Linked DNA regions of Cryptosporangium aurantiacum. The protein of the gene in region 1 interacts with the protein of each later gene in a pairwise test. Links are inferred from orthologs where the notes say so. Each region holds a gene or a part of one and is shown in the gene's direction. Other genes may lie near its edges.

What was found. Proteins that work in one complex are often made in the same cells at the same time.
Region 2: the proteins of rpe (region 1) and eno interact in binary tests that used the Escherichia coli proteins (3 or more experiments, as listed by UniProt). The link is inferred for Cryptosporangium aurantiacum from one-to-one orthologs.

The regions. Positions count from the first base shown.
Region 1 is NZ_FRCS01000011.1:52,046-55,905, reverse strand. What follows is about bases 588-3,488. They hold rpe (ribulose-phosphate 3-epimerase), read left to right. Parts: upstream 588-1,640; coding sequence 1,641-2,336; downstream 2,337-3,488. Other genes in these bases: BUB75_RS30440 (GGDEF domain-containing response regulator), read left to right, coding at 2,333-3,418; BUB75_RS30450 (RsmB/NOP family class I SAM-dependent RNA methyltransferase), read left to right, coding at 588-1,630. Outside these bases: more of BUB75_RS30450, read left to right, coding at 1-587; BUB75_RS30435 (riboflavin synthase), read left to right, coding at 3,794-3,860. UniProt on the Escherichia coli protein: Catalyzes the reversible epimerization of D-ribulose 5-phosphate to D-xylulose 5-phosphate.
Region 2 is NZ_FRCS01000015.1:20,190-24,073, reverse strand. Bases 478-3,402 are described here. They hold eno (phosphopyruvate hydratase), read left to right. Parts: upstream 478-1,260; coding sequence 1,261-2,544; downstream 2,545-3,402. Other genes in these bases: BUB75_RS34445 (DUF501 domain-containing protein), read left to right, coding at 3,268-3,402; BUB75_RS34450 (FtsB family cell division protein), read left to right, coding at 2,552-3,271; BUB75_RS34460 (DUF885 domain-containing protein), read left to right, coding at 478-1,094. In the rest of the region: more of BUB75_RS34460, read left to right, coding at 1-477; more of BUB75_RS34445, read left to right, coding at 3,403-3,765; BUB75_RS34440 (Ppx/GppA phosphatase family protein), read left to right, coding at 3,762-3,884. UniProt on the Escherichia coli protein: Catalyzes the reversible conversion of 2-phosphoglycerate (2-PG) into phosphoenolpyruvate (PEP). It is essential for the degradation of carbohydrates via glycolysis.

The DNA.
Region 1 (3,860 bases):
CGGGGGCCGCTCGGACGGGGGCCGCGGTGAAGGCCGCCCGGAGCGCGGCCGCCCCGGCCAGGACCGGGCGCGCGGCGGCTCCGACCGCGGCCGCCCCGGCCGCGACCAAGGCGCCGGCCGCCCCGGCCGTGATCGTTCCGAGCGGCCGCGTAACGAATCAGGGCACGAGGGGACGAAGCGGTCCTGGGGCACGTACCAGAAGGCCACCCCGGACCCGGCCCGACGTGCGGCGTTCGACGTGCTGGTGGCGGTCGCCGCCCGTGAGGCGTACGCGAACCTCATGCTGCCGTCGGTGCTGGTCGAACGCCGGATCACTGGCCGGGACGCGGCATTCGTCACCGAACTGACCTACGGAACCCTGCGCCACCGCGGAACGCTCGACGCCATTCTCGGCGCCGGGAGCAGCCGCCCGATCGACAAGGTCGACCTGCGGGTGCTCCAGGCGCTGCGGCTCGGCGCGTACCAGCTGCTGTTCACCCGCGTGCCACCGCACGCCGCGGTGGCGGGCACCGTCGAGGTGGCCCGCGTCGCGCTCACCGACGGGCCGGCCCGGTTCGTCAACGCAGTGCTGCGCCGGGTCTCCGAACGCGACCTGGACGCCTGGCTCCCCGAGGTCACGCCGGACCTCGCCGCCGACCCGATCGCCCACCTGGCGATCCGCTACAGCCACCCGGAGTGGGTCATCCGCGCGTTCGCCGACGCGCTCGGTGAGGACACCGCCCGCCTGGCGGCAGGCGACAGCGAGACCGCCGCCGCGCTCGCCGCCGACAACGAGCGGCCGGGCGTCGACCTGGCGGCTCGGCCGGGCCGGATCGACCCCAAGGAGCTGGCCGCGGACGTCAGCGGCGAGCCGGGCCGGTGGTCGCCGGTCGGCGTGAAGCTGCCGGAGGGCGCGCCGGGCGACGTCGCGGCGATCGCCGACGGACGCGCGCACGTGCAGGACGAGGGCAGCCAGCTCTGCGCCTGGACCCTGGCCACCGCCCCGCTGGAAGGCACCGACGCCCGCTGGCTCGACCTCTGCGCCGGCCCCGGCGGAAAAGCCGGGCTGCTCGCGTCGATCGCCGACGGCCGCAGCGCGCACCTCACCGCGGTCGAGGTGTCCGAGCACCGCGCCAAGCTGGTCGAACAGGCCGTGCGTGGGCTCCCCGCGACCGTGCTCACCGCGGACGGCCGCGACGTCGGTACCCATCCCGACCTGCCCGAGGGTGGGTTCGACCGGGTGCTGGTCGACGCGCCGTGCACCGGGCTGGGCGCGCTGCGACGCCGTCCGGAGGCACGCTGGCGCCGCCAGCCGAGCGACGTCCCGGCGCTGGCGAAACTCCAGCGTGAGCTGCTCACCGCGGCGCTGCGGGCGACTCGGCCCGGCGGGCTGGTCGCCTACGTGACCTGCTCACCGCACCTGGCCGAGACCCGGGTGCTGGTGGCGGACGTGTGCCGGCGCACCGGCGCCGAGCCGGTCGACGTCCGCGGAGTGCCGGAAGCCGCAGCGGCCGCGGACGTGAACCCGACGCCCGAGGGAGTTCAACTCAGCGCGGCACGCGCTGCGGCTCTTCAGCTCTGGCCGCACCGGCACGGCACCGACGCGATGTTCCTGTCGCTGCTCCGCAAGCCTGTCACACCCCGCGACTAGTATTTCGGGCGTGGAGCTCTTCGTCGCACCGAGCATTCTGTCCGCAGACTTCGCCCGTCTGGCCGACGCCGCCGCGTCGGTCGCGGGCCGGCCCGGCACGCCGGGGGCGGACTGGCTGCACGTCGACGTCATGGACAACCACTTCGTTCCGAACCTCACGCTCGGCCTGCCGGTCGTCAAGAGCATCAAGGCGGCGACCGACATCCCGCTCGACTGCCACCTGATGATCGACGACCCGGGCCGCTGGGCACCCGGTTACGCCGAGGCGGGCGCACACAACGTCACGTTCCACGCCGAGGCCACCGACGACCCGTCCGCGGTGGCGCGCGACCTGAGAAAAGCGGGTGCGAAGGCCGGTCTGGCGCTCAAGCCGGGCACCCCGCTGGAGCCGTACCTGGAGATCCTCCGTGGCTTCGACACGCTGCTCGTGATGACCGTCGAGCCGGGCTTCGGCGGGCAGGACTTCATCGCCGAGGTGCTGCCGAAGGTCACCGAGGCCCGTCGCCGGGTCCAGACCGGGCACCTCGAGCTGCGAATCGAGGTCGACGGCGGCATCAACGCCGACACGATCCACGCGGCGGCCGAAGCGGGCGCGGACACGTTCGTCGCGGGGTCCGCCGTCTACAACGCCGACGATCCGGCCGCCGCCGTCGCCGCTCTGCGGTCCGCGGCGGTCCGTGCGGCGGAGTCGGCGGCGATCCGGTGACCGCGAGCGCGGGGCCGGCCGGGGGAGAGACTCCCGGGGAGCTCCCGCGCGCCGGAGGCCACCGGGGCTCCGAAGGGCTGATCCTCGTCGTCGACGACGACGCCGACGTCACCACGCTGGTCGCGATGAACCTGCGGTTCGAGGGCTTCGAGGTGGTGGTGGCCAACGAGGCCCGCAGCGGGCTGGCCGCGATCGAACGGCACCGGCCCGACCTGGTTCTGCTGGACGTGATGATGCCGCGGGTCGACGGCTTCGAGCTGTGCAGGCAGTTACGCGCGTCGCCGCTGACCGCCGCGTTGCCGATCATCATGCTCACCGCCAAGGACCTGTCCGCCGACCGCATCCAGGGGCTCACCGCGGGCGCCGACGACTACATCGTCAAGCCGTTCGACCTGAGCGAGCTCGTCGCGCGGGTCCGGTCGACGCTGCGGCGCAACCGCGAGATGCGGGACGTCTCGCCGCTGACCGGCCTGCCCGGCAACACCCGGATCCTGGACGCGATCGCCGAGCGGATCGCCGCCCGCCGGGACCACGGCTGGGAGTACGCGGTCTGCTACATCGACCTCGACAACTTCAAGACCGTCAACGACGTCTACGGCTTCTACCGCGGCGACCAGATGCTCACCGCGGCGGCCGGCGCGCTGCACACGTCCACGATCGGGGTCGCCGGCCCGCCGCCGTTCCTCGGCCACATCGGCGGCGACGACTTCCTCGTCGTCTGCACGCCCGACCAGATCACGCCGATCACCGACCGGGCGATCCGGCTGTTCGACCAGTCCAGCCGGGTGCTCTACGACCCCGACGACCTGGCCCGCGGCTACTTCGAGGTGCTCGACCGGCAGGGCCGGTTACGGCGGCACGGGCTGCTGACGCTCTCGATCGGCGTCGCCCTCTCGACCCAGCGCCGGTTCACCGACCACCGGGAGGTGGTCGCCGCGGCCAGCGAGATGAAGGCCGTGGCCAAGCGCACCGAGGGGTCGATGGTCGCGGTCGACCGGCGGCGCGACCCGGAGCCCGGGCGGGGCCGCTCGGCCCGGGAACGGGCCGCGATCGAACCGGTGGCGGAGCCCGACTCCGTTTGATGTACCGCGTGATCCCGGTCGCACTGGGCGGTCCGGGCCGCGCCGACCGTGCCAGACTGGCGCGTAACCGTGGGATTTCGGACCGCTGATGTGGCGGTATCGCGTCCCACGAAGTAGACACGAGATAGAGACGACGCAGTACGCGCGCTCCGGGGTCGGTGAAATTCCGAGCCGGCGGTGACAGTCCGCGACCCGTGCGCCCTTCGGGGCAAGCGGTTGACCCGGTGGAACTCCGGGACCGACGGTGAAAGTCCGGATGGGAGGAAGCGCGCGGGCTGATCGGCGTGCCCGTGCGCGTGCGCGGGGTACGCCGACGCCCGTGCTTGCCCTCCCGGCGCCTCGGAGCCGCCCGAGGCGAGGAGGCACGCGGCGCACATGTTCACCGGCATCGTGGAAGAACTCGGCACCCTGGCCGGCATCGACCACCTCGACAGAGCCGCCC
Region 2 (3,884 bases), on another replicon or contig:
AGGTGCCGCGTCTCGCGGCACAGGTCCCGGGTCTGGACGTCACGGCGCCCGCCACCGCGGCACTGGCCGCGCTCGACCGGCACCGCGCCTGGCTCGTCGAGCAGCTGGACACCGCACAGGGGGAGGCCCGGCTCGGTCGCCGCCTCTGGGAGGCCAAGCTGTGGCACGAGCTCGACTCCGAGCTGACCGCGAGCACGTTGCTCGCCGCGGCCGAGAAACGCCTCGCCGAGCTGGGGGAGCTGACCCGCGCCGTCGCCGAGGAGCTGACCGGCTCCGACGACGTCCGCGCCGCGCTGGACGTCCTGGCGGCCGACCGTCCGACCGACCGGACCATCGTCGCGCGCGCCAGCGCCGACCTGCAGACGACGCTCGACTTCGTTCGCGAGCACGACCTGGTGACGCTGCCCGAGGACGAGTGCCGGGTGATCGAGATGCCGGAGTTCGCCCGCGGTGTGGCGGTGGCGTACTGCGACGCTCCCGGCCCGCTGGAGACCGCCGCGGTGCCGACGTTCTACGCGATCGCGCCGACGCCCGCGGACTGGTCGGACGAGCGGCGGGAGTCGTTCTACCGGGAGTACAACAACCACCTGCTGCTGAACCTGACCGTGCACGAGGCGGTGCCCGGCCACTTCGTGCAGCTGGCGCACGCGCGCCGGTTCCGGGCGAGCACGCGCGCCAGGGCGCTGTGCATGTCCGGGTCGTTCGTCGAGGGCTGGGCCGTGCACGCCGAACACCTGATGAGCGACGCCGGTTTCGGCGGGCCGCAGGTGCGGCTGCAGCAGCTCAAGATGGAGCTGCGAATGGTCATCAACGCGCTGCTCGACCAGCTGGTGCACGCGGAAGACCTGTCCGAGGGCGACGCGATGGCGCTGATGGTGGAGAAGGGCTTCCAGGAGGAGGGCGAGGCCGCCGGGAAGTGGCGCCGGGCGCTGCTGACGTCGGCGCAGCTCTCGACGTACTTCGTCGGTTACACCGAGGTGTCCGCGATCGCTGCCGCCCGCCCGCCGGGCGTGTCAGTGCGCGACTGGCACGACCGCATGCTCGCCCACGGTTCCCCCTCTCCCCGGCATCTGCGCAGCTTGCTCGATATTTGACCTGGAGCCCCATCAGGGCGGGGCCGGCGGACGCCGGCCCCGCCCTCGGCGGGCCGCCCACCGGTGGGGCGGCGCATGTCACCGGACGTGCGCGACTACGCTTCTGGGGAAGAGCGGCGGGCCATCGTCCGACCGCCATACGCCCCGACCATGAGGAGCGATGCACGTGGCCACGATCGAGGCCGTCGCCGCCCGTGAAATTCTCGACTCGCGCGGTAACCCGACCGTCGAGGTCGAAGTCATCCTCGACGACGACACGGTCGCCCGCGCCGCCGTGCCGAGCGGCGCTTCCACCGGCGCCTACGAGGCCGTCGAACTCCGCGACGGCGGCAAGCGCTACCTGGGCAAGGGGGTCGAGAAGGCGGTCCAGGCCGTCGACGACGAGATCGGCCCCGAGCTGGTCGGCTTCGACGCCGCTGAGCAGCGCCTCATCGACCAGGCGATGATCGACCTGGACGGCACCGACAACAAGGGCCGCCTGGGCGCGAACGCGATCCTCGGCGTCTCGCTGGCCGTCGCCAAGGCCGCCGCCGACTCGGCGAAGCTGCCGCTGTTCCGCTACCTCGGCGGCCCGAACGCGCACACGCTGCCGGTGCCGATGCTGAACATCCTGAACGGTGGCGCGCACGCCGACTCGAACGTCGACATCCAGGAGTTCATGATCGCTCCGATCGGCGCCGGCTCCTTCAAGGAGGCGCTGCGCTGGGGCGCGGAGACGTACCACGCGCTCAAGAGCGTCCTGAAGTCCCAGGGTCTGGCCACCGGCCTCGGCGACGAGGGCGGTTTCGCCCCGAGCCTGGCGAGCAACCGGGCGGCGCTCGACCTGATCGCCACCGCGATCGACAAGGCCGGGTACTCGCTCGGCACCGACATCGTGCTCGCGCTCGACGTCGCGGCCACCGAGTTCTACGGCGACGGCGTCTACTCGTTCGAGGGTCAGAAGAAGACCTCGGACGAGCTTGCCGCCTACTACACCGAGCTGGTCGACAACTACCCGATCGTCTCGATCGAGGACGGCCTGTCCGAGGACGACTGGGACGGCTGGAAGGCGCTCACCGCCGGTCTGGGGCAGCGCGTCCAGCTCGTGGGTGACGACCTCTACGTCACCAACCCGGAGCGCCTGGCCCGCGGTATCGCGGAGAAGGCCGGGAACGCGCTGCTGGTGAAGGTCAACCAGATCGGCACGCTCACCGAGACGTTCGACGCGGTGTCGCTCGCCCACCGGGCCGGCTTCAAGTGCATGCTGAGCCACCGCTCCGGCGAGACCGAGGACACCACGATCGCCGACCTCGCGGTGGCGACCGACGCCGGCCAGATCAAGACCGGCGCGCCTGCTCGCTCCGAGCGCATCGCCAAGTACAACCAGCTGCTCCGCATCGAGGAGGAGCTGGACGACGCGGCGATCTACGCCGGTGCCCAGGCCTTCCCCCGGTACACGCCGGCGTCCTGAGTAGCTGATGGCCAGTCCGCGCCGTACTCCCAGCGGCCAGCGTCCGTCCCGGGCCGGTGGCAACCGCCGCCCGTCGACGTCGTCGGCTGCGCGGAGTGCGGCGCGGTCGGCCACTCCTCGCACCCCCCGCGTCACGCCGCGGACGACCAGCCCGCACGGCGGGCGGGTCACCGGGCGAGTGCCGGGCAAGCAGCGTGACTACCCGGTCTCGTCGGTCCCGGCTCAGCGCCGGGGCGCGGGCCGGAGCCCGGGAGCGGGAAGCCGGGAGGGACGCCGTCCCGGAGTGCGCCGGACCGCGGCGTCGGCGACCGCGGCGGTCGACGGGCGCCGGTTCGTCCGCCGCGGCGAGGGCCGGTTCACCGGGCGGGCGGCGGTGCTCGCGATCCTGTTCGCGGTGCTCGTGCTGACGCTCGCCTACCCGATCCAGCAGTACCTGGCGCAGCGGTCCCAGATCGCCGAGGCCGAGCGTTCGCAGGCGCGGCAGTCCGAGCGGATCGCCGCGCTCCGCGCCGACCTGGCCAAGTGGGACGACCCCGAGTACGTCCGGAGCCAGGCCAGCTCCCGGCTGCAGCTGGTGCAGCCCGGGGAGAAGCGGTACATCGTCCAGGATCCGAGCCGGGAAGGCACCGGCGGAACCCCGACCGAGCCGTCCACGTCCCCGGTCCGCGACCCGCGGTCCTGGTACGGGCGGCTCTGGGACAGCGTCGAGGCGGCCGACCAGAAGTGAGCCTTTCCCCCGCAGATCACGAGATCGTGGCGGCGCAGCTCGGACGTGTGCCGCGCGGTGCCGTCGGCGTCGCCCACCGCTGCCCGTGCGGCGCGCCGGACGTCGTCGAGACCGCACCGCGGCTGCCCGACGGCACGCCGTTCCCGACCACGTTCTACCTGACCTGCCCGCGGCTGGCCGCAGCGCTCAGCACCGCCGAGGCGAGCGGCCTGATGCGGGAGATGACCGAGCGGCTCGCCGACGACCCGGACCTGGCCGAGCAGTACCGCTCCGCGCACGAGGACTACCTGGAGCGCCGCCGGAAGCTCGGCACGGTGCCGGAGATCGACGGCGTGAGCGCGGGCGGGATGCCGACCCGCGTCAAGTGCCTGCACGCGCTCGCCGGGCACGCGCTGGCGGCGGGCGAAGGGGTCAACCAGCTCGGGGACGAGGCCCTCGAAGCGGTCGGCCACTGGTGGGAACGGAACCCTTGCGTCGTGGAGAAAGAACAATGAGGGTCGCGGCGATCGACTGCGGGACGAACTCGATCCGTCTGCTGGTGGCTGATCTTCCGTCTCAGTCGGACGCTCCGCTGGTGGACGTCGTCCGTGAGATGCGCATCGTCCGGCTCGGG